3 regions of the Rhizobium sp. NLR8a genome follow, and region 2 is predicted to be linked to each of the others. Evidence: predicted binding sites of a transcription regulator. Region 2 holds the regulator's gene; each other region holds the start of a gene.
What was found. The regulator LexA, encoded in region 2, represses DNA repair genes until DNA is damaged. The targets are predictions, from matches to a motif close to TGTTCNNNNTGTGTTCNG.

Region 1 (7,568 bases), on a different contig from region 2:
TCGGCAAGCCAGCCGGGCCGATTCGAAACGTAGGTCCAGGTCCTTATCTGCGCGATTCGCGCCGAAAGCGTGTCAATTTCCCCATCAGTTCGATCCGAGCGATGAACCTGCTCCGCAAGAAACTGCTCGTTCACCGTGCCATAGCGCACGAGATCGGAAAAGAGGGTCGAAATAAGATCGGCATGTTGGGCCGGAGTGATACGCCGGTAGTCGGGCAGCGCGCAAGCCTCCCAGAGTTTTTCGACGCGGGCCGGCCTGTCGGCGAGATCGATCACTTCGGGATAGCGCGAAAGCTGCTCGAGCGCCTGCTGATCGACCGCCGGCAGCGCCCGCGTCAGCCCGGGCACGCGCGGCCCGGCCTCCAGGCTGGCGCGCAGCGACTGAATTGAGGAGAAATCCATCTCCGTCGTGCGCCACTGCAGAACCTTGACGTTGTCGAATTCATGTCCCTCGATGCGCTGCACCACTTCCTCGTCGAAGGGCGAGACTTGGCCGGTGACACCGAAGGTGCCGTCCCGCACGTGCCGCCCGGCGCGGCCGGCGATCTGGCCGAGCTCGGCCGGATTGAGGTTGCGGAACTGGTAGCCGTCGAATTTCCGGTCCTGGGCGAAGGCGACGTGATCGACGTCGAGGTTGAGGCCCATGCCGATCGCATCGGTCGCCACCAGATATTCGACGTCGCCCGCCTGATAGAGCGCGACCTGCGCATTGCGGGTGCGCGGGCTCAGCGCCCCCAGCACGACCGCCGCGCCGCCGCGCTGCCGGCGGATGAGCTCGGCGATGGCATAGACCTCATCGGCGGAAAAGGCGACGATGGCCGAGCGCTGCGGCAGCCGGGTGATCTTCTTCTGCCCGGCGTAAAGGAGATGCGAAAGCCGTGGCCGCTCGACGATCGTGACGCCGGGCAGGATCTGCTGCAGGATCGGCCGCATTGTCCCCGCGCCCAGAAGCAGCGTCTCATCCCGGCCGCGAAGGTGCAGGATACGGTCGGTGAAGATATGGCCACGCTCGAGATCGCCGGCGAGCTGGACCTCGTCGATCGCGACAAAGGCGGCTTTGGTCTCCCGCGGCATCGCCTCGACCGTGCAAACGGAAAAACGCGCATTGGGCGGCGAAATCTTTTCTTCGCCCGTGACCAGAGCCACGTTCTGCAAGCCGACCTTCTCCACCACCCGCGTATAGACCTCGCGGGCCAAAAGCCTGAGTGGCAGGCCAATCACGCCGGTCCCATGTGCGACCATGCGCTCGATGGCATAATGGGTCTTGCCGGTATTGGTTGGTCCAAGCACCGCGGTCACACCGCGCCCGCTGAGAATCATCGGCTGCGAAGTCAGAGTCATGGTCCATGCAAGTGAGGCAGGCGCGCCCCGGGAAAAGTTTTGCCATCTCGATGGAGGCACAGAACACATGGACAGCTACTGCCGCAAACGCAAGGGCAGATTTCAAAATGCGTCGGGGATTGCGACTTTTGCGAGTCGTCCGGACGGTCCGCATTTCCGATTCGGAACAGCGTGAGAACGAATCAGAGACGAATCGCTGACTCCTGCTGATTCAGCTTTTGTTCACGGCTAAGTATTGATTTTGAATCACTTTTTCCTACTAAATGCTGAATCGCGGGACTCTCTCCGGTTCGCATTTTGTGACCCTGCCGGAGGTCTGTCATTCGCTTTTTGCCAAGGGAAAAATCCGCCGAAATTAACGTCTCGATCAAATCCGGAACGAATCGGCGACGAATCGCCGACTGCTCTGCTTTCCCCTTTCGTTCACGGCCATATCTGGTGGCGTCGTCATGTTCCGCCCGCTAGATGCGGGGCAGGCGGCAAGATCTCGTCACGTCGGTGTTAATCTTCCGGCGAGCAAATTCACACAGCCTTAAGCCTGACCCGCTTGCCCGTCGGACCGATCAAAAACGGAACGAATCACCGACGAATCGGAGACATCGTGATCTTCCTGCTTTGTTCGCCGCAACATGTTGTATTCAATGTCTTTTTAACCATACGGGCCATTTGTCAGGGGTGACGGATCACAAACCATGAATCGCGTCGCATCCTAATTCGCGCGCCCAACCGGGAACAAAAATCGCCAATGTGTGTTTCTTGTCCATTCAGATTGCAGATGAAATGAAGGAAAAACACCATGCTTGGCACGATACTTCTCGTTATCCTCATTCTGCTCCTGATCGGAGCCCTGCCGAACTGGGGTTATAGCCGTGGCTGGGGCTATGGACCTTCCGGCGGTTTGGGGCTAGTTCTGGTCATTATCATTATCCTTGTACTAATGGGCCGCATCTAAAGCCCGACTAACCTGGGGAGTTACGACATGATGAAGAAGATTGTTCTTATCGGCGCGCTCGTGGGCGCTCTCGCATCCTGCACCGCGACCGAGCAGGGCACGGCGATCGGCGCCGGCACCGGTGCAGTCATCGGCGGTGCCGTCACCAACAGCTGGGGCGGTGCCGCAGTCGGCGCCGTTGCCGGCGGCCTGACCGGCGCTCTCATCGGCCAGTCGGTCGAACGCCGCGGCTACTGCATCTATCGCGATCGCTACGGCCGCCGCTACGAGGCGCGTTGCCGTTACTGATCGCATCACATATCGGACTCCCAACGGGCGCTTCTGCGCCCGTTTTTCTTTGCCGACACGTCCGTCAACGTGACGTTAACGATCGGTCATGAAAGTCAAATCCACCAACGCCCATTAGCTAGCCGCATATTTACCTCGTACGCGCAGGGCAGGCGCCATCGCCCGACAATTCCACCGTCGTCATTCTCGTCGCCGCGGCTTTCCTGACAACCGCGGTCTCATCTCTTGTCTTGGTAGCGGAGATCGCTCGCGGCAGCGAATGCCGGCCATGATTCGGGTTGATCGAGACCGGAACACCGGCAACCGCTTCTGCCCTCCCGAACAAAAGCAAAGGCGCGTTCTGCAACGCGCCTTTGCAAATCGACACACGTTCGTCCTATCTTAAACGAAGAATTGCCCGCCATTGGCCGTCAGCGTCGAACCGGTGATGAAACCAGCATCGTCGGAGACGAGGAAGGTAACGCAGCGGGCAATCTCTTCGGGCTCGCCGAGACGGCCGACCGGGATCTGCGGAATGATGCGTTCATTCAGTACCTTCTCCGGCACGGCAAGCACCATTTCCGTTCCGATATAACCGGGGCAGATGGCATTGACGGTGATGTTTTTCGCAGCCCCTTCCTGGGCAAGCGCCTTGGTAAAGCCGAGATCGCCGGCCTTGGCCGCCGAATAGTTCGCCTGGCCCATCTGGCCCTTCTGGCCGTTGATCGACGAGATATTGACGATGCGGCCGAAGCCGCGGTCGCGCATGCCGCTCCAGACCTGATGCGTCATGTTGAACAGACCGGTCAGGTTGGTGTTGATCACCTCGTGCCACTGCTGCGGCGTCATCTTGTGGAACATTGCGTCGCGGGTGATGCCGGCATTGTTGACGAGGATCTCGACCGGCCCGATCTCGCGTTCGACCTTGGTGATCCCTTCACCGCAGGCAGCGTAGTCTGAAACATCCCATTTGAATACCGCAACGCCGGTGACGTCGTGGAAGGCATGAGCCTTCTCGTCATTGCCGGCGTAAGTGGCCGCAACCCTGTAGCCGGCATTTTTCAGCGCCATGGATATCGCTGCGCCGATGCCGCGTGTACCTCCGGTGACCAGAGCCACTCTGCTCATGTTCCGCTCCCCCTCTGTGTTTTCGCCCGCTCGTGGCGGCATTTCAATCAATGACGGATTGCATGCTATTTAAAGTGCTTCAAAGCACATGGCGACGCCCATGCCGCCGCCGATGCAAAGCGTGGCGAGGCCCTTCTTCGCGCCGCGGCGCTTCATCTCGAACAGCAGCGTGTTGAGAATGCGCGCCCCGGAGGCGCCGATCGGATGGCCGATCGCAATCGCCCCGCCATTGACGTTGACGATCGACGGATCCCAGCCGAGATCCTTGCTGACAGCGCAAGCCTGTGCCGCGAAGGCCTCGTTGGCCTCCACAAGATCGAGATCGTTCACAGACCAGCCGGCCTTTTCGAGCGCCTTGCGCGACGCGGGGATCGGGCCGGTGCCCATGATCGACGGATCGACGCCGGCCGTTGCCCAGGAAACGATGCGGGCAAGCGGCTGAATGCCGCGCCGGGTCGCTTCCGCCTCACTCATCAGCACGGCGGCGGCAGCGCCGTCGTTGAGGCCGGAGGCATTGGCGGCGGTAACCGTGCCTTCCTTGTCGAAGGCGGGGCGAAGCTTGCCCATCGCCTCGAGCGTCGCGCCGTGGCGGATATATTCGTCGGAATCGACGGTCACGTCGCCCTTCCGTGTCTGGATGATGTAGGGAATGATCTCGTCGGTGAAGCGGCCGGCCTTCTGAGCCGCCTCTGCCTTATTCTGCGAGGCGACGGCGAACTGATCCTGGTCGTCGCGCGACAGCTGCCACTGCCGTGCGACGTTCTCGGCGGTGATGCCCATATGGTAGCCGTGAAAAGCGTCGGTGAGGCCGTCCTTGATCATCGTGTCGACCATCTTCATGTCGCCCATCTTCGTGCCGCTGCGCAAATGCGCGGCATGCGGCGCCATCGACATGGATTCCTGGCCGCCGGCAACGATGATCCTGGCGTCGCCGGTGGCAATCTGCTGCATGCCGAGCGCGACTGCGCGCAGGCCCGAGCCGCAGAGCTGGTTGACGCCCCAGGCCGTCGTTTCCTTCGGAAGGCCGGCCTTGATCGCCGCCTGGCGGGCCGGGTTCTGGCCTTCGCCCGCGGCCAGCACCTGGCCGAGGATCACCTCATCCACCTCGCCGGCATCGACGCCGGCGCGCGCGAGCGCCCCCTTGATGACGGCCGCGCCGAGTTCATGCGCGGGGACCGTTGCAAAAGCGCCGTTGAACGAGCCGACGGCTGTCCGACCTGCGCTGGCGATGACGACGGATGAATTGCTCATGGGGAGGCTCCTCGTTTTTCGTCCCACTTACATAAGGGGAAACTGGCAAAGCTTTGAGCACAAGTCAAACGGGAAGACCGGCCGCCGCCATTTTCGCGGCAGCAGTCAACGCCGATTCGTTTGATCTGCTAAAGGTTTGCCGCAACGCACAAAGAGATTGTCACCAGCCTTCTTTTGCGTTTACAGTCTGAAGTGGAGGAAGATCCATAAATCAGACGGGGGTTCAGGAGACTGATATGGCGAAGCATGAGGGTCAGATTGTCATCAAGAAATACGCCAATCGCCGCCTGTACAATACAGGCACCAGCACCTATGTGACGCTGGAAGATCTGGCGGAGATGGTAAAGAGGGGCGAAGACTTTACCGTCCAGGACGCAAAAAGCGGGGACGATATCACCCATTCGGTGCTGACGCAGATCATCTTCGAGCAGGAATCGAAAACCGGCAACACGCTGCTCCCGATCTCCTTCCTGCGCCAGCTGATCACCTATTATGGTGACCAGATGCAGATGGTCGTGCCGAGCTTCCTCGAACATTCGATGCGCGCCTTCAGCGAACAGCAGGCACAGATGCGCGAACAGGTAAACCGTGCCTTCGGCGAGACGCCGCTCGGCAAGAACCTGCAATTGCCGATGCAGATGGTCGAGGACCAGGTTCGCCGCAATACCGAGCTGTTTCAGCAGGCAATGCAGATGTTCTCGCCTTTCATGACACCGCCGGCGGCCAAGGAAAGCCGCAAGGCCGAAGCCAAGGATATCGACGAACTGAAGGAACAGCTCCGCGCCCTTCAGAACAAGCTCGACAACCTATAGTCCGATAGAGACATCCCGCCCGGCGCTTCGGATCGAAACGGCAAAACCCCCGATCACATCGATCAGAGCGATCGTCATCAAAATGAAGAACACCTGTGTCGCGGCGCCCTGGACGAGAAGAAACTCGACCAGGAAGGCGATGAAGACCAGCATCGACAAGATATGGTTCAAGAGGTTGCCGGGCCCGGTTCGCGTTGCTTTCAGGATTTCGAAGAACAGCACGATGAGCGCAACGACGATGAAGAGATCGCCGAGCGCCATGCTCCAGGTCGCACCCGAGAGCATCGACAGCACGATGATGTTATGCTGCAAGGCTGCGATGCCGCCGTCGCCCATCAGGCCGAGCATCGCCAGATTGTAAAGAATAAACGGAATAATCATCAGCGGCATTGCGGCTACCATCGGCAATCTCCCAGCGGAGAAAGAATACTGCCGCAAACCGTTGTCTCACCGCAAGTGATTGCAAATATTATCTTGCCGAAATGCAAAAGGCCGGCGTGAAGCCGGCCTTGAGACTCGCGATCGGACGAGCCGGATCGGAAATTATGCGCTTTCCTTCGGAGTCAGAACCTGGCGGCCGCGATACATACCGGTCTTCAGGTCGATATGATGCGGGCGGCGCAGTTCGCCGGAATTCTTGTCTTCGACGTAGGTCGGTGCCTTCAGCGCGTCAGCCGAACGGCGCATGCCGCGCTTGGACGGGCTCGTTTTTCTCTTCGGTACAGCCATTTTTCTTACTCCACTTGCGGGCAAAACATTCCCACGGCCAGACTGGCGGCCGAAACGGACATGTCGCGATTTCGGAAATTTTGCGCGCTTATACATGCAAGGGGCGGCCTTGACCAGTCCCCATGCATATTTTTTGCGAAGCCGATGATTCGAGCCTCAGACCTCGTCTTCCGGCACGATCCAGGGCTCGGCGCGGGCCGCCTCTTCCCATTTCCGCCAGGCCGGATGCGCCTTCATCGTCTCCATATAGGCGAGCGTCTCCTCCCGGCTGACGAGGTCATAGATGTCGAACCGGTTGACGACGGGCGCAAACATCGCATCCACGCCGCTGAACGCACCAAAGAGAAACGGGCCGCCGGATTTCTGCAGAAGGTTTCGCCAGATCGTCTCGATACGGCTGACGTCGGCGTCGACGCCGTCAGGCAATGTGATCCCGCCCCTCGGTCGGCGAATATTCATCGGGCAGGCATTGCGCAGGGCTCGGAAGCCTGAAAGCATTTCCATCGAAACAGAGCGGGCGAGCGCCCGTTCGGCACGGTCGCGCGGCCAAAGGCCGGCGTCCGGATAAAGCTCGGCGGCATATTCGATGATCGCCAGCGATTCCCAGATCTTCAAACCGCCGTGCTGCAGGACTGGCACCCGGCCGCTCGGCGATATCGCCTTGATATTGGGATTGCCGCCCGCATCGTCGAAAGGGATCAGGATTTCTTCGAAGTCGACGCCGGCGCTCGTCAGCGCCATCCACGGCCGGAACGACCAGGAAGAATAATTCTTGTTGGCGATGTAGAGCGTCGGTCTGTCCATAGGCCTCTCCCATTCAGGCATCGAAATCGAAGATCAGCAGTTCGTGGAAATGGTTCATGTCCTCGAACACGCAGAACGCCGGCGGCGCAAGCTCGAAAACAGGGGCCTTGCGGCGGATATCCTCGGCCACCTCGTCGAGCATTGCCTGCCAGCGCGGCAAGGCTTCATCCTCCAGCCGCTCGATCACATAGGCGAAGGTCACATGGAATTTGTAATCCATATGGTTGGGCTGGCGATAGCCGAGAAGATCGGCAAGCGCGTTACGCCAGGCGCGCATGACCTTGC
Region 2 (7,568 bases):
CGATCGAGCATTTTCATCGCCTGACGGCTTACGGCCTGCCGGCAAACCTTGCGACGATGCCGATCATCTCCTTCATCGTCATGCCGGCCGGGCTGCTGGCGATGCTGCTCATGCCCTTCGGGCTGGATGCTCCGCTCTGGACGGTGGTCGGATTCGGCCTCGATCTGGTGATTGCGGTTGCCAAGACGGTGTCCGGCTGGGGCGGCGATATCGGCATCGGCCGCTTGCCCGCCTGGTATTTCGCAGTGGCGGTGGCAGGCTTTCTGCTGCTGACGCTGCTGCGCACCCGGCTGCGCCATGTCGGCACATCCATCATCGCCGTCTCGACACTCACCGTACTGCTGCTGCCGGCTCCCCGCCCGCCGGATCTGGTGATTTCGGAGGATGGTGGTCTGGTTGCGGTCGTTGCGGCTGAGGCAATCGCGTCCAACCGTGAAAACCCGCCGGATTTCATCTTCGACCAGTGGCAGCGAGCGCTGGTCCTGCCGACACATGTTCCACCGAAGATGCTGGATGGTCCGGCTATCCCGCCGGAAGGAGAAGACCGCCGAGTCAGGCTTTCCCGCGATCAGCAGAACGAAGCGAGCGCAGCGATGCGGGCAGCCGCAGCAGGCGGTGAAGCAAACCGGTTTTCCTGCGTCAAGAAGGCGTGGTGCACATCACGACTCGGCAATGGCCATATCGTCACCGTCATCGACAATGCCGCCTATCTCGGCCCGGCCTGCGATACGGCCGATATCGTCGTGACCTCGGTCCGCCTGCGTTTCAACAGCTGCCGTTCAGGCGGGACGCTCTTCACCGGCGAGACGCTCCGCAGGACCGGTTCCGTCGAATTGCGCTTCGCCGATGCCGGCCTGCAGGTCGCAACCGCATTCGAGGCGCTATCGCGGCCATGGATGCGCCATCGCGCCTATGATTGGCGCAAAGACAGTTTTACCGAATCCGGTCCGGCTGCTGTCAGTGATAACGGCGAATGAGGCCGACGAGCTTGCCCTGCACCTTGACGCGGTCCGGCCCGAAAATCCGGGTCTCGTAAGCCGGGTTGGCGGCTTCCAACGCGATCGAGGCGCCCTTCCGGCGGAAGCGTTTCAGCGTTGCTTCCTCGTCGTCGACGAGGGCAACGACGATGTCGCCGGGACTTGCGGTGCTGCCGTTGCGGATGATCACGGTGTCGCCGTCGAAGATGCCGGCGTCGATCATCGAATCGCCCTTGACCTCCAGCGCGTAGTGCTCACCGGAGCCAAGCATGTCCGCGGGAATGACGATGTCATGCGTGTTGTTCTGGATCGCCGAGATCGGAACGCCGGCGGCGATTCTTCCCATGACCGGCACGGAGACAGAGTTGCCGTTGTCGGCGACCGGCTTTGCGGCAGCGGGGGCGGCGACCGGCTGGGGTTTGCCGAGGCTGCCCTCGATGACGCTCGGCGAAAAACCGCGGCGCTGTTGCAGGCTGGGGTTATAGGCCTCCGGAAGCTTGATCACTTCAAGCGCCCGGGCGCGATTCGGTAGGCGGCGAATGAAGCCGCGCTCCTCGAGCGCCGTGATCAGGCGGTGAATGCCGGATTTCGAGGCGAGATCCAGGGCATCCTTCATTTCGTCGAAGGAGGGAGGGACGCCGGATTCCTTCATGCGCTCATGAATGAAAAGGAGAAGCTCCTGTTGTTTGCGCGTGAGCATCGACGTCAGACCCCTGATTGAAACAAATCCAGAACAGACACTATATGTTCCATATGTGTTCCGCAAGTAGCTAAATTTCCGTAAAACTTCGGGCCAACTCGTCGAGATTTTTAATTTCATTCGACGGGATTGGCGCACATCGCTTGCATTCGGGGAGGGGCTGTCGCACATCTTTGCCCCTTTCAGGAGGATATCATGAACGCGCATTCCGCCAAGTCGCATCCGCTGGATCACGTCGTGCTGCCGGTGGTCAATATCGATCTGGCGCGTGAGAGGCTCGGCAAGCTCGGTTTCACCGTCGCCGCCGATGGGCGCCATCCCTTCGGAACGGAGAATGCCTGCGTCTTTTTCGCCGACAAGACCTATCTGGAGCCGCTTGGCGTGGCGAGCGTCGAGGAGAGCGAGGCAGCGGCCCGCCACGGCAATGTCTTCATCGCCCGCAATCGCGCCTTCCGCTTCCGCTGCGGCGAGGAGGGATTGTCTGCGCTGGCCTTCCTCAGCGAGGATGCCGGCCTCGATCATAAGCGCTTCGTCAGCAACGGCGCGAGCGCCGGCGAGATGTTGCAATTCAGCCGGCCGATGCGGATGCCGGATGGTTCGGAGACCGTCGGCAGCTTCAAGCTGGCCTTTGCAGCTGATCTGCGCGCACCCGATTTCTTTCTCTTTACCTGCCAGCGCATCAATTCCTTCCCGACAGATCGCGCCGCGCTGGAGACGCATGCCAATGGCGTGATCGGCATTGCCGAGATCGCGCTTTGTGCGCCGGACCCGGCGGCATTCGCCGCCTTCGTCGGGCTTGCGATAGGGCAGGCGGCGGCGGAGAAAACCGGTTTCGGCGTGAATATCGCGGCATCAAATGCGAAGATCAGCCTGATGACGCCCGAAGGGCTGGAGGCCTATTTCGAGCTTGCCGTCTCATCCGCCGATCGTGGTCTGCGCGGCCGGGTAATCCTCTTCACCGTCGCCGATCTTGCCGTGACAGAAGCGCATTTGGGTGCTAACGGGATCACATTCACGCGCAAGAACAATCGCATTCTGGTGAAGTCTACGCCCGGGCAGGGTGCGCTCTTCGCCTTCGAGGAAACACGATGAGCACCGACACGAATTCCGAAGTCAGGATCGGCGAAGGCGAAGGTCAGGTCACCTTTTCCAATACCGCCCGCCTGTCGCTGATTGCCGGCCCCTGTCAGATGGAGAACCGGGACCACGCCTTCATGGTCGCCGGCACGCTGAAGGAGCTTTGCGCAAAGCTTGGCATGGGTCTTGTCTACAAAAGCTCCTTCGACAAGGCCAACCGCACCTCGCTCTCGGCCGAGCGCGGCATCGGCCTGGAAAAGGGCATGGAGGTCTTTGCCGACCTCAAGAAGGAATTCGGCTTTCCGGTCATAACCGACGTCCATACGGCCGAGCAATGCGCCGAGGTGGCCAAGGTGGTCGATGTCCTGCAGATCCCGGCCTTCCTCTGCCGTCAGACCGACCTACTGATCGCCGCCGCAAGGACCGGCCGTGCCGTCAATGTCAAGAAGGGCCAGTTCCTCGCCCCCTGGGACATGAAGAACGTCCTGAAGAAGCTCAACGCCAGCGGCAATCCGAATGTGCTCTTGTGCGAGCGTGGCGCTTCCTTCGGCTACAATACGCTGGTCTCCGACATGCGCTCGCTGCCGATTATGGCGGCGATGGGCGCTCCCGTCATCTTCGACGCGACGCATTCCGTCGCTCAGCCGGGCGGGCAGGGCGATTCCTCCGGCGGCCAGCGCGAGTTCGTGGAAACGCTGGCGCGCGCGGCAGTGGCGACGGGAATTGCCGGCGTCTTCCTCGAAACCCATCAGGACCCCGACAACGCGCCGTCCGATGGCCCGAATATGGTTTATCTCAAGGACATGCCGCGACTGCTCGAGAAGCTGCTTGCCTTCGATGCGATCGCCAAGTCCTGACGTTCAACAAGCTGACATGTTCGTGGTTTAGGCCACGACGGAATGCTGGTTCGGAGGCCGGAAATTGCGGCATTGTAATTTGCACGCCTTCGATTATGACAGGCTTCGAACGACTTATCACCCACCGAGCAGGAAGAACCCATGACTGCAATCACCGATATCATCGCCCGCGAGATCCTCGATAGCCGTGGCAACCCCACCGTCGAAGTCGACGTCTATCTCGAAGACGGCAGCATGGGCCGCGCGGCCGTTCCCTCGGGCGCCTCGACGGGCGCGCATGAGGCGGTCGAGCTGCGCGACGGCGGCAAGCGCTATCTCGGCAAGGGCGTCGAAAAGGCGGTCGAGGCCGCCAACACCGAGATCTTCGACGCGATCGGCGGCATCGACGCCGAAAACCAGATTCAGATCGACAACATCATGATCGAGCTCGACGGCACGCCGAACAAGTCGCGCCTCGGCGCCAACGCCATCCTCGGCGTCTCGCTCGCCGTCGCCAAGGCTGCCGCCCAGGCATCCGGCCTGCCGCTTTACCGCTACGTCGGCGGCGCTTCCGCCAGCCTCCTGCCGGTGCCGATGATGAACATCATCAACGGCGGCGCCCATGCCGACAATCCGATCGACTTCCAGGAATTCATGATCCTGCCGGTCGGCGCCGATTCGATCGCCGACGCCGTGCGTATGGGGTCGGAAGTCTTCCATACGCTTCGAAAGGAGCTTGCCGCGCAGGGCCACAACACCAATGTCGGTGACGAAGGCGGCTTCGCCCCCGGCCTGAAGAGCGCGCCCGAAGCCCTGGATTTCATCATGAAGTCGATCGAGAAAGCCGGCTACAAGCCGGGCGACGACATGTGCCTCGGCCTCGACTGCGCCTCGACGGAATTCTTCAAGGACGGCAAGTATGTTCTCGAAGGGGAAGGCCGTACGCTCGAATCGGGCGCCATGGCCGAATATCTCGCCGAGCTCGCCGGCAAATACCCGATCATCTCGATCGAGGACGGCATGGCCGAGGACGACTGGGACGGCTGGAAGGCGCTGACCGATCTGATCGGCAAGAAGACCCAGCTCGTCGGCGACGATCTCTTCGTCACCAACTCCGCCCGCCTTCGCGACGGCATCCGCATGGGCGTCGCCAACTCGATCCTCGTCAAGGTCAACCAGATCGGCTCGCTGACGGAAACCCTCGACGCCGTCAACACGGCGCATAAGGCGGCCTATACCGCGGTCATGTCGCACCGCTCCGGCGAAACCGAAGATTCGACCATCGCCGATCTTGCCGTTGCCACCAACTGCGGCCAGATCAAGACCGGTTCGCTGTCGCGTTCCGACCGTCTCGCCAAGTACAATCAGCTGATCCGCATCGAGGAAGGCCTCGGCCCCCAGGCCCAGTATGCCGGCCGCTCGATCATCAAAGGCTGATCGTTCCGATTTTCAACGGCTCGACCCGCGCCACCCGGCGCGGGTTTTTTCGTGCGCGCTTTCTACGGTCAATGAACGGTTAATCTCTGCGCGTTATGCTGAGCGAATTGGTAATGCGTTCAAGAGCATGCGTGTATGTGGACAAAGCATCATAAGAAGAGAAAGCTCGGCCGCTTCGTCATTCCGGCCATGACGGTCGCCTTCCTTTCCTATTTCGGTTATCATTGCATCCATGGCGATTATGGCCTGCGGGCGACGGAGACGTTCGAGCGTCAGCGCGTCGCGCGCGAAAGGGAGCTTGCCGTCCTTAAGGCGAAGCGCGAACATCTGGAAAGCCAGGTCGCGCTGCTGAGTGATGGCTCGCTCGACAAGGATATGTTGGACGAAAAGGCGCGATATCAGCTGAATATGTCGCGCGCGGACGAGATCGTCATTTTCAACCATTATTCCAATTAACCGAAATCGGGTTAATTGGAATTCCCGATTTGTTTTCAATGATTTAGCGACGAATACGAGCCATGCAATTATGGCATTGCTGTGGTCATATTTCTTCCCTATGGTACGCGCCACCGAGAAACGACAAACCCATAGGGAGGGTTGAATGGCGCCGCGAAAGACCGCGACCGTTTCCAGCCGCAAAACTGCAGCAAAACCAGCAGCCAAAGCATCGAATGGAGGCCCGGTAGCCGACTTCGATCGGGATGAGGAACTCAAGGCCTATCGCGAGATGCTACTGATCCGCCGCTTCGAGGAGAAGGCCGGTCAGCTTTACGGCATGGGCTTCATCGGCGGCTTTTGTCATCTCTATATCGGTCAGGAAGCCGTCGTTGTCGGCATGCAGATGGCACAGAAGGAAGGCGATCAGGTCATCACCGCCTATCGCGACCACGGCCATATGCTGGCAACCGGCATGGAGGCGCGCGGCGTCATGGCGGAGCTGACCGGGCGCCGCAGCGGCTATTCCCACGGGAAGGGCGGCTCGATGCACATGTTCTCGAAAGAGAAGCATTTCTACGGCGGTCACGGCATCGTCGGCGCCCAGGTTTCGCTCGGAACGGGGCTTGCTTTTGCAAACCACTACCGCGGCAACGGCAATGTCGCCATCGCCTATTTTGGCGACGGCGCTGCCAACCAGGGCCAGGTCTACGAGAGCTTCAACATGGCGGCGCTCTGGAAGCTGCCGATCGTCTATATCGTCGAAAACAACCGTTACGCCATGGGCACCTCGACCGCCCGTGCCACCGCCCAGTCGAACTATTCGCTGCGCGGCTCCGGTTTCGGCATTCCCGGCATTCAGGTCGACGGCATGGACGTTCGCGCCGTCAAGGCGGCGGCCGACGAGGCGCTAGAACATTGCCGCTCCGGCAAGGGGCCGATCATTCTCGAAATGCTGACCTATCGTTATCGCGGCCACTCCATGTCCGATCCGGCGAAATATCGCACGAAGGAAGAAGTGCAGAAGATGCGCTCCGAGCAGGACCCAATCGAGCAGGTGAAGGCGCGCCTCATTGAAAAGGGCTGGGCTTCCGAAGACGATCTGAAGGCGATCGACAAGGATGTCCGCGACATCGTCGCCGACAGCGCCGACTTCGCCCAGGCCGATCCGGAGCCGGATGCATCCGAGCTCTATACCGACATTCTGCTTTAATCGGGGAGGGAACCCATGCCTATCGATATCCTCATGCCCGCCCTCTCTCCGACCATGGAAGAAGGCACGCTGTCCAAATGGCTGAAGCAGGAAGGTGACAAGGTCACTTCAGGCGACGTCATTGCCGAAATCGAGACCGACAAGGCGACGATGGAAGTCGAAGCCGTTGACGAAGGCATCATCGGCAAGCTGCTGGTCGACGCCGGCACCGAAGGCGTCAAGGTCAACACCAAAATTGCCGTGCTGCTGCAGGACGGCGAATCCGCTTCGGATATTTCCGCCAAGCCGGCCGCCGCCGCTCCGCAGGTGGCCCAGGAAGAAAAGCCGACCAACACCGGTTCGGCCTCAGCGCCGCTTCCGGCCGAGCCGAAGGCTGTCGTTCCGAATGACCCGGAAATTCCAGCTGGCACCGAAATGGTGTCAATGACCGTGCGTGAAGCGCTGCGCGACGCCATGGCCGAAGAAATGCGCGCCAGCGACGACGTCTTCGTCATGGGCGAGGAAGTCGCCGAATATCAGGGCGCCTACAAGGTCACGCAGGGCCTGCTGCAGGAATTCGGCCCCCGCCGCGTCATCGATACGCCGATCACCGAGCACGGCTTTGCCGGAGTCGGCGTCGGTGCCGCCATGGCCGGCCTTCGCCCGATCGTCGAATTCATGACCTTCAACTTCGCCATGCAGGCGATCGACCATATCATCAACTCGGCCGCCAAGACGCTGTATATGTCTGGCGGCCAGATGGGCGCTCCGATCGTCTTCCGCGGCCCGAACGGTGCCGCCGCACGCGTCGGCGCCCAGCACAGCCAGGACTATGCCGCCTGGTACAGCGCCATCCCCGGCCTGAAAGTCGTCATGCCCTACACGGCATCCGACGCCAAGGGCCTGCTGAAGGC
Region 3 (7,568 bases), on a different contig from region 2:
GCTGGCGATCCTCGTCATCGGTACGGTGCTCGCCTACGGTTTCTATAAGCACGGCTTCCACTTCCTGAATGTCTTCGTGCCCTCGGGCGTGCCGGGCATATTGCTGCCGTTGGTCGTCGCGATCGAAATCATTTCCTTCCTGTCCCGTCCGATTTCGCTGTCCGTTCGTCTTTTCGCCAACATGCTCGCCGGTCACATCACGCTGAAGGTGTTCGCAGGCTTTGTCGCCTCGCTTGGAACCCTTGGTGCCGTCGGTATCGGCGGCGCCGTTCTTCCCCTCATCATGACCGTCGCCCTGACCGGTCTCGAGTTCCTCGTCGCCTTCCTTCAGGCTTACGTCTTCGCGGTGCTGACTTGCATGTACCTCAACGACGCAATCCATCCGGGCGGGCACTAAGGATAACGACAACGACGTCTCCAGGGCGTCAGTCATTCGCCGCAACAACCATTTCAAAGGAGTTCAACATGGAAGCGGAAGCAGCAAAGTTCATCGGTGCAGGCCTGGCTTGCTTTGGTATGGCCGGTACGGCTCTCGGCCTCGGCAATATCTTCGGCAGCTACCTCTCCGGCGCTCTGCGCAATCCGTCTGCCGCTGACAGCCAGTTCGGCCGTCTGGTATTCGGCTTCGCCGTTACGGAAGCTCTGGGCATCTTCTCGCTGCTCGTCGCTCTCCTCCTCCTCTTCGCTGTCTGATATCGGCGAATAGATGGATCACGGCCTGCGACCGCAAGCCGTGATCCTTTGCATTTGCAGTCCACCTGGAGGTGAGCATGTTTTTTGTGACCCCGGCTTACGCTGAAGAAGCACCGGCGGCAGCGACCGGCACGGATGCGCACGCCGCTCCGGCCGCAGGCGAGGTCCATACCGAGACCGGCGTTGCCGAAGGCGAACACGCCCGCGGCCCGTTCCCGCCTTTCGATTCGACGACCTACGCATCTCAGCTGCTCTGGCTGGTGATTACGTTCGGCGTCTTTTACCTCCTTATGCAAAAGGTCATCGCGCCGCGCATCGGGGCCATCCTCGATCAGCGCCACACGCGCATCTCCCAGGACCTGGAAGAAGCAGGCCGCCTGAAGGCGGAAGCCGACGCCGCCGTCCAGACCTATGAAGGCGAACTGGCCGCTGCCCGCGCCAAGTCCCACGCGATCGGCTCCGCCGCCCGCGACGCTGCCAAGGTCAAGGCCGAAGAGGATCGCCGGACCGTCGAGGCGAGCCTGTCGGAAAAGATCAAGGCTGCCGAAGCCCGTATCGCCGACATCAAGGCCAAGGCTTTCGCCGACGTCGGCACCATTGCCGAGGAAACGGCGGCCGCCGTCGTCGAACAGCTGATCGGCAGCACCGCTGCTCAGGCAGATGTCGCCGCCGCCGTCGCGGCAGCCAAGAAGGAGGCTTGATCGATGGATATTTTTCACCTCGACGCGACTTTCTTCGCCTTTGTCGGCCTCATCCTTTTCCTGGCGCTGGTCGTCTATCTCAAGGTTCCGGGCATGATGGCGCGCTCGCTCGACGACCGAGCCGACCAGATCCGCAATGAACTGGCTGAAGCCAAGCGCCTGCGCGAGGAAGCTCAGCATCTGCTCGCCGAATACCAGCGCAAGCGCAAGGAAGCGGAAGCGGAAGCCGCCCATATCGTTGCCGCAGCGGAGCGCGAAGCCGAGATGCTGACCGCCGAGGCGAAGAAGAAGACGGAAGAATTCGTTGCCAACCGCACGGCGCTCTCCGAGCAGAAGATCAAGCAGGCCGAGGCCGACGCGATGAAGGCGGTGCGTTCCGCCGCCGTCGACCTGGCGATCGCGGCCGCCGAGACGGTGCTCGCCAAGAAGGCCGACGGCAAGGTCCAGTCCGAGCTCTTCGGCAACGCCGTCGGACAGGTCAAGACGCGGCTCAACTGAGCGGTTCTGAATAGAATGAGAAAAAGGCCGGGCATGTCCTGGCCTTTTTCTTGTTGATAGCGCTTGTTTTTGCTTGGCCGCGTGCGGAGCTGCAGTGCGGCGTCCCTGATCGGCAATTGCCGGCCCTTTCTTTTGCAGCCTATTCGGAAATCAACTCGTCCATCTCAGGACCGTCCTCGCCGTTGCGCAGCGGCCGAAAACTCATCCGGTGCAGTGAGCAGGGGCCGTGCTTCTCGATGCCGGCGCGGTGCTGCGCCGTTCCGTAGCCGGCATGCGCGGCAAAACCGTAATCGGGAAACACGTTATGCGCCCTCGCCATCATCCGGTCGCGCGTCACCTTGGCGACGATCGAGGCGGCGGCGATCGAGACCGAGCGGGCATCGCCCTTGACCACCGCCTGTCCGGGGCAATCGAGGCCAGGCGGCACGTCAAGCCCATCTGTCAGCACGTAGCTTGCGGGAATGGCGAGGCTGCAGATGGCGCGACGCATCGCGTCCAGGCTCGCCTTGCGAATGTCCGTCTCGTCGATGCGGGTCGAGCTGGAGGAGGCGATGGAAACCGTCGCGGTCGCCAGGATCTGCACGAAGAGTTCCTCGCGCCGCTGCGCCGAGAGCTGCTTGGAATCGTTGAGGCCCTCAGGGATGCGCTTCGGATCGAGAATGACCGCAGCGGCCACCACAGGCCCCGCCAGCGGCCCGCGGCCTGCCTCGTCGGCGCCGGCGACCGGCCAGTGACCGGCCTTGCGGGCTTTGAGCTCGAGCTTGAAATCCGGCACGAGAGGGACCGTGTCGAAAAGCAGGGGAGAATCGGGTGGCGTGCGACGTTTCATGCGGCTGAACCTCGCACGCCAACCCGATTTCCCGCAAGTCCCCGGATCAGGGCGGCGGCCGGGGACGGTCCGGCGGATGGTGGCGGTCAAGGCCATCCGCAGGAATTGCGCTCGGGGCTCGAAACAGGGCAGTTTTTCTGAGCAGCCGATGCGCAAGCTTAAAAAATCAGAGCAGCGACAACTGCACGCCGCTGCCATCCGGTGGCACGAACAGATCGTCGCGCAGCGGCACGCTGCGCCGCGTCAGCTCGAAGCGTTTCGCCGCCATTTCGAAACGCCGGGCGATCTGCCAGGCATAGGGGCCGGCACCCTTCATGCGCTTGCCGAATTCGGCGTCGTAATCCTTGCCGCCGCGCATCGAGCGCACCAGCGACATCACGTGCCGGTAACGATCGGGATAGTGCTGCAACAGCCAGTCGCGAAAGAGCGGGCTGACTTCGAGCGGCAGTCTGAGGATCACATAACTCGCCTCGGCGGCGCCGGCAGCCTTCGCCGATTCGAGAATGCGCTCGAGCTCGTGATCGTTCAGCGCCGGGATCAGCGGGGCGGCCATGACGGCAGTCTGGATGCCTGCCTCCGAGAGCGCATGAATGGTCTCCAGCCGTCGCGGCGGCGTGGCGGCGCGCGGCTCCATCGCCCGGGCAAGCTTGCGGTCGAGCGTGGTGACCGAGATGCCGACGCGCACCAGGTTCTTGCCGGCCATCTCCTGAAGAATGTCGAGATCGCGCAGGATCATCGCCGACTTGGTGACGATCGACACCGGATGGTTCGCCTTGTTCAGCACCTCGAGGATGCCGCGCATGATGCGCCATTCCTTCTCGATCGGCTGATAGGGGTCGGTATTGGTGCCGATCGCGATCACCCGCACCTTGTAGCCCGGCTTGGCGAGTTCCCGCTCTAGCAGCTTGGCCGCATCGGGCTTGGCGAAGAGCTTCGTCTCAAAATCGAGCCCCGCCGAAAGCCCCATATAGGCGTGCGTCGGCCGGGCGAAACAATAGATGCAGCCATGCTCGCAGCCGCGATAGGGATTAATCGAGCGGTCGAACGAAAGATCCGGAGATTCGTTGCGGGTAATCGCGGTGCGCGGCTTTTCGATCTGCACCTCGGTCCTGAACGGCGGCAGCTCTTCCAGCGTCTGCCAGCCGTCGTCGAACGTCTCCCGCTGCAGCGCTTCGAACCGCCCTGTCGGGTTCAGTCCCGCTCCGCGCCCGCGCCGCCGGTCGCCCTCGACCCTGAGACCGGACGACACGATCATCGCATCGGCAATATCTGCCGTATTGGCAGGCGCGAATGCGGCCTGCCCTGCCAGGGACTGCTCTCTCATCGGATTCTCCCGCAGCGAAAAGCCGTTGCCTCCGCCCGTTTGTGATGATTAAATTCCTATCGGCAAAACGAGAACAATGCAAGAACAAAATCAGGAAAAGGATGCTGGCAAAAAATTGTGCGGCGCATTATGAATAATCGATGTTGACGGTTGTTCTCGAATGCCAGGATCAGGAATCCGAACTGGCGCAGACCTTATCGGTATTGGTGGCAGGCGCGGTGGAAGGGCTCGTCAGCGATGTGATCGTGCTCGATCACGGCTCGCGCGACGGCACCTCGCGGGTCGCCGACGCCGCCGGCTGCCGTTTCCATTCACAATGGGATATCAAGGATATCGTTCGCTCGGCCCGAGGCGAATGGCTGCTCTTCGTCGAGCCGGGCGCCAGGCCGCAGGCCGGCTGGATCGATGAGATCGCCGAGTATGTGGCGCTGAACAAGACGCCGGCGTGCTTTACTGCGTCGCGCGGCTATCGACGCCCCTTCTTCCAGCGCGTCGCCCGCGCCCGGCCGCCGCTGGAGCTTGGGCTGTTGATGCCGAAGAACCAGGCGCTCGCCACCGCCAGAAGCGGGATGCCTGTTGCCGACTTCGCCAAGGGCCAGAAGCCGCGCAAGCTCGCAAGTGAATTGATTCCTTCCTGGGTGGCGCGTGCCGCGCGGTAGAATGCCCATCCCTGCATCGACGCTGTCCGAAAAAGTGCCCCTCACCCTAACCCTGCCCCTTGAAAACGGGGAGAGGGGACGTGCCCGGCGAGAGGTTGGTGGTGATGGCGAGGTTGCGGCATGGTTCCTTCGCTCCGTTTACGGGGGTCCGAAGGACGTCGAGACCAGTGGCTCGACCCCGGTCGGTGGCGGCAGCCGGATGAGGGGCTGGTCTCGCCGCAAGCGCGCTTTGGTGATTGCTTCCCATCATCGCGCAAAGATGGCGCCCAATCGGATTTCGCGCTATAATTCGTCCATGGCGCCGCCGAAGCGCCGCGCTTCGCAACGGGTGCCGTGGAATGCCGGTGAACGGCAGAACAGGTCGGCGAAAAACTCCTCTTCTGCCGGGTTCCCGGCGAAAGGAGGTGCGTCATGCCAGGCGGTAGTATCCACGGCGTACGCAGTATGATCTGCGGCCTGCTGGCCGTCATATTGCCGACATTGGCGATCGCGCATCCGCATTCGGCAGCATCGCAGACGATGCTCAGTTGCGCAGGTCGATCCGACGTCGTCAGTTTCCTCGACCAGAATTTCGGTGAGAAGCTCACCGCCGTCGGGCTGGTCAATCAGAACGCCGTTCTTGAGGTCTATGCCGCCAAAAGCGGCACCTGGACGCTCGTGGTCACGGATATCCACGGCATAAGCTGCATCTTGCTGTCGGGTGATGGCTGGGATTCGATGCCGGCTCTGCCGGGCATTGCCACATGACAAATGCCAGCGCGTCGGCGCCGAAAGTCTGAATCGGATTTTCGACGGCGCGACCGCGGCGCTGGAACGGCAGCTCCAGTCTATTTCTGCGCGCCGCGTTTCAGATGCTCGTCCAGGCGCGGCATGATCTCGACGAAATTGCACGGCATGCTGCGATAGTCGAGCTGTGCTTTCAGTATGCCGTCCCAGGCGTCCCGGCAGGCGCCGGGCGAGCCGGGCAGGGCGAAGATGAAGGTGGAGTTGGCAACACCCGCGGTGGCGCGCGACTGGATCGTCGCCGTGCCGATCTTATCGTAGGAAATACGGTGGAAGACGGCGGAAAAGCCGTCCATGCGCTTTTCGAACAGCGGCTCCACCGCCTCGGGCGTCACGTCTCGGCCAGTAAAACCGGTGCCGCCCGAGGTGATGACGACATCGATCTCCTCCCGCTCGGTCCAGGCTTTGACCTGGGTGGCGATTTCCTCCCGGTCGTCGGGCACGATCGCCCGCTCGACCAGCCTGTGGCCCGCCTCGGCAATCCGCGCCGCCAGCGTATCGCCGGACTTGTCCGTCTCCGGCGTGCGCGTATCCGAGACGGTGAGAACCGCAATGCCGACGGCGATGAAGGGCCGTTTTTCGTCCAAACCTGCCATCACATGCCTCCCGAAACCGTTTCCGTCGCCTGGAAATACCAGTCGGGCCGCGCCTCGTGAAGAGCCGCCGCCGCATCTCGCGCCGCGGCCATGTCGGCAAAGATCCCGAAGCAGGTAGCGCCGGAGCCGGACATACGGGCAAGAAGAGCGCCCTCGGTCCACAGCATCGCCAAGATCGCCGCGATTTCGGGCACGGCCTCGCGCGCCGGTGGCTCCAGGTCGTTGCGAGCCGCGCCGATCGCCGTAAGCCAGCCTGCGGTCTGTGCGAGCGTCAGGGGTGAATTGTTCTTTGCCTTGAGTCGGCGGAAAACCTCCGGCGTCGAAACCCCCTTCAATGGGTTGGCAAGCACCATGGCGAAGGCCGGCAGATCGGGCACGGCTTCGATCTCCTCGCCGATGCCGCGGGCAATCAGCGGCCGGCTCTCGAGGCACATGGGCACGTCGGCGCCAAGCTTCAGCGCCAGCGCAGCCAGCGTCTCTATCGGCAATCCAGTGCCCCAGAGGCGCATCAGCCCCCGCAGTGTCGCCGCCGCGTCGGCCGAGCCGCCGCCGATGCCCGAGGCGACGGGCAGGTTCTTCTGGAGGTGGATATGAACGGGGAACGCAAGGGTGCCCACGACGTCGCGCAGGAGGTCGCGCGCTCTGATCACCAGGTTGGTGCCGCCGTCGTCGGCAAGCGTCTCGCCGAAACGGCCCGATAGGGTGAAGGCGTCAGCCTGCGCCGGCAGGAAGCCCAGCCGGTCGCCGCAATCTGCGAAGGTCACCAGCATATCGAGCAGGTGATAGCCGTCCGGCCGCTGGCCCGTTACATGCAGGGCGAGATTGATCTTCGCGCGCGCCTCTTCGGTGACGCCGAAAGCATTGGCCAAGCCCTGCTCAGGCATCGGTGGCGCCCGTCAGGACTTCTTGTCGACCGGCGGCGGCGTGACCGGCGCCGGATCCGGCTGCTTCTTGTCGGCCGCCTTGGCATCGTCGTTAGCGGGCAGGCCGTTTGCGACCTTTTCCTTGATCTTCGGAATTTCGGCCGCTTCAGGCTCGGAGGCGAGCGCCCGGTTCCACTGGTAGACGGCTTCGAGCTTGCGCCCGACGCGCCAGTAGGCATCGCCGAGATGGTCGTTGATCGTCGCGTCGCCGGCCTTGATCTGTGCCGCCCGCTCCAGCTCGTCGACGGCGTCGTCGAAGCGGTTGAGACGGAAGTACGCCCAGCCGAGCGAATCGATGATGTAACCGTCGTCAGGGCGAAGATCGACGGCCTTCTTGATCATGGCGAGGCCTTCGTCGAGGTTCCGGTTCATGTCGATCCAGGAATAGCCGAGATAGTTCAGCACCTGCGGCTGGTCGGGGTTGAGCTCCAGAGCTTTGCGGAAGTTCGGTTCGGCCTGGTCCCACTTCTTCAGCCGCTCATAGGCGATGCCGCGCTGGAAGAAGACGCTCCAGTTGGCGCGGCCGGGAATTGGGCCGATCGCTTCGACCGCCTTGTCGTAA

Region 1: a site for LexA is predicted at 1,503-1,520, ahead of HJC04_RS11530 (helicase-related protein). Genes of this name have one in related genera too.
Region 3: a site for LexA is predicted at 4,115-4,132, ahead of HJC04_RS16965 (PA0069 family radical SAM protein). Genes of this name have one in related genera too.

The regions. Positions count from the first base shown of each region.
Region 1 covers NZ_JABDWI010000005.1:207,805-215,372, reverse strand. Annotated here, with positions in the region: gene HJC04_RS11530 (helicase-related protein) at 1-1,340, opposite strand, end outside; gene HJC04_RS11525 (DUF3309 family protein) at 2,137-2,292, shown strand; gene HJC04_RS11520 (YMGG-like glycine zipper-containing protein) at 2,320-2,580, shown strand; gene HJC04_RS11515 (beta-ketoacyl-ACP reductase) at 2,962-3,687, opposite strand; gene HJC04_RS11510 (acetyl-CoA C-acetyltransferase) at 3,757-4,938, opposite strand; gene phaR (polyhydroxyalkanoate synthesis repressor PhaR) at 5,175-5,750, shown strand; gene HJC04_RS11500 (hypothetical protein) at 5,745-6,152, opposite strand; gene rpmF (50S ribosomal protein L32) at 6,294-6,479, opposite strand; gene HJC04_RS11490 (glutathione S-transferase family protein) at 6,636-7,283, opposite strand; gene HJC04_RS11485 (DUF1868 domain-containing protein) at 7,297-7,568, opposite strand, start outside.
Region 2 covers NZ_JABDWI010000007.1:208,595-216,162, forward strand. Annotated here, with positions in the region: gene HJC04_RS15330 (ComEC/Rec2 family competence protein) at 1-977, shown strand, start outside; gene lexA (transcriptional repressor LexA) at 958-1,677, opposite strand; gene HJC04_RS15340 (VOC family protein) at 1,873-2,769, shown strand; gene kdsA (3-deoxy-8-phosphooctulonate synthase) at 2,766-3,611, shown strand; gene eno (phosphopyruvate hydratase) at 3,753-5,027, shown strand; gene HJC04_RS15355 (septum formation initiator family protein) at 5,163-5,483, shown strand; gene pdhA (pyruvate dehydrogenase (acetyl-transferring) E1 component subunit alpha) at 5,629-6,675, shown strand; gene HJC04_RS15365 (pyruvate dehydrogenase complex E1 component subunit beta) at 6,691-7,568, shown strand, end outside.
Region 3 covers NZ_JABDWI010000008.1:167,548-175,115, reverse strand. Annotated here, with positions in the region: gene HJC04_RS16990 (F0F1 ATP synthase subunit A) at 1-397, shown strand, start outside; gene HJC04_RS16985 (F0F1 ATP synthase subunit C) at 466-693, shown strand; gene HJC04_RS16980 (F0F1 ATP synthase subunit B) at 771-1,394, shown strand; gene HJC04_RS16975 (F0F1 ATP synthase subunit B) at 1,398-1,892, shown strand; gene HJC04_RS16970 (ribonuclease HII) at 2,032-2,721, opposite strand; gene HJC04_RS16965 (PA0069 family radical SAM protein) at 2,888-4,045, opposite strand; gene HJC04_RS16960 (glycosyltransferase family A protein) at 4,186-4,704, shown strand; gene HJC04_RS16955 (hypothetical protein) at 5,116-5,451, shown strand; gene moaB (molybdenum cofactor biosynthesis protein B) at 5,532-6,083, opposite strand; gene HJC04_RS16945 (4-(cytidine 5'-diphospho)-2-C-methyl-D-erythritol kinase) at 6,083-6,967, opposite strand; gene HJC04_RS16940 (tetratricopeptide repeat protein) at 6,980-7,568, opposite strand, start outside.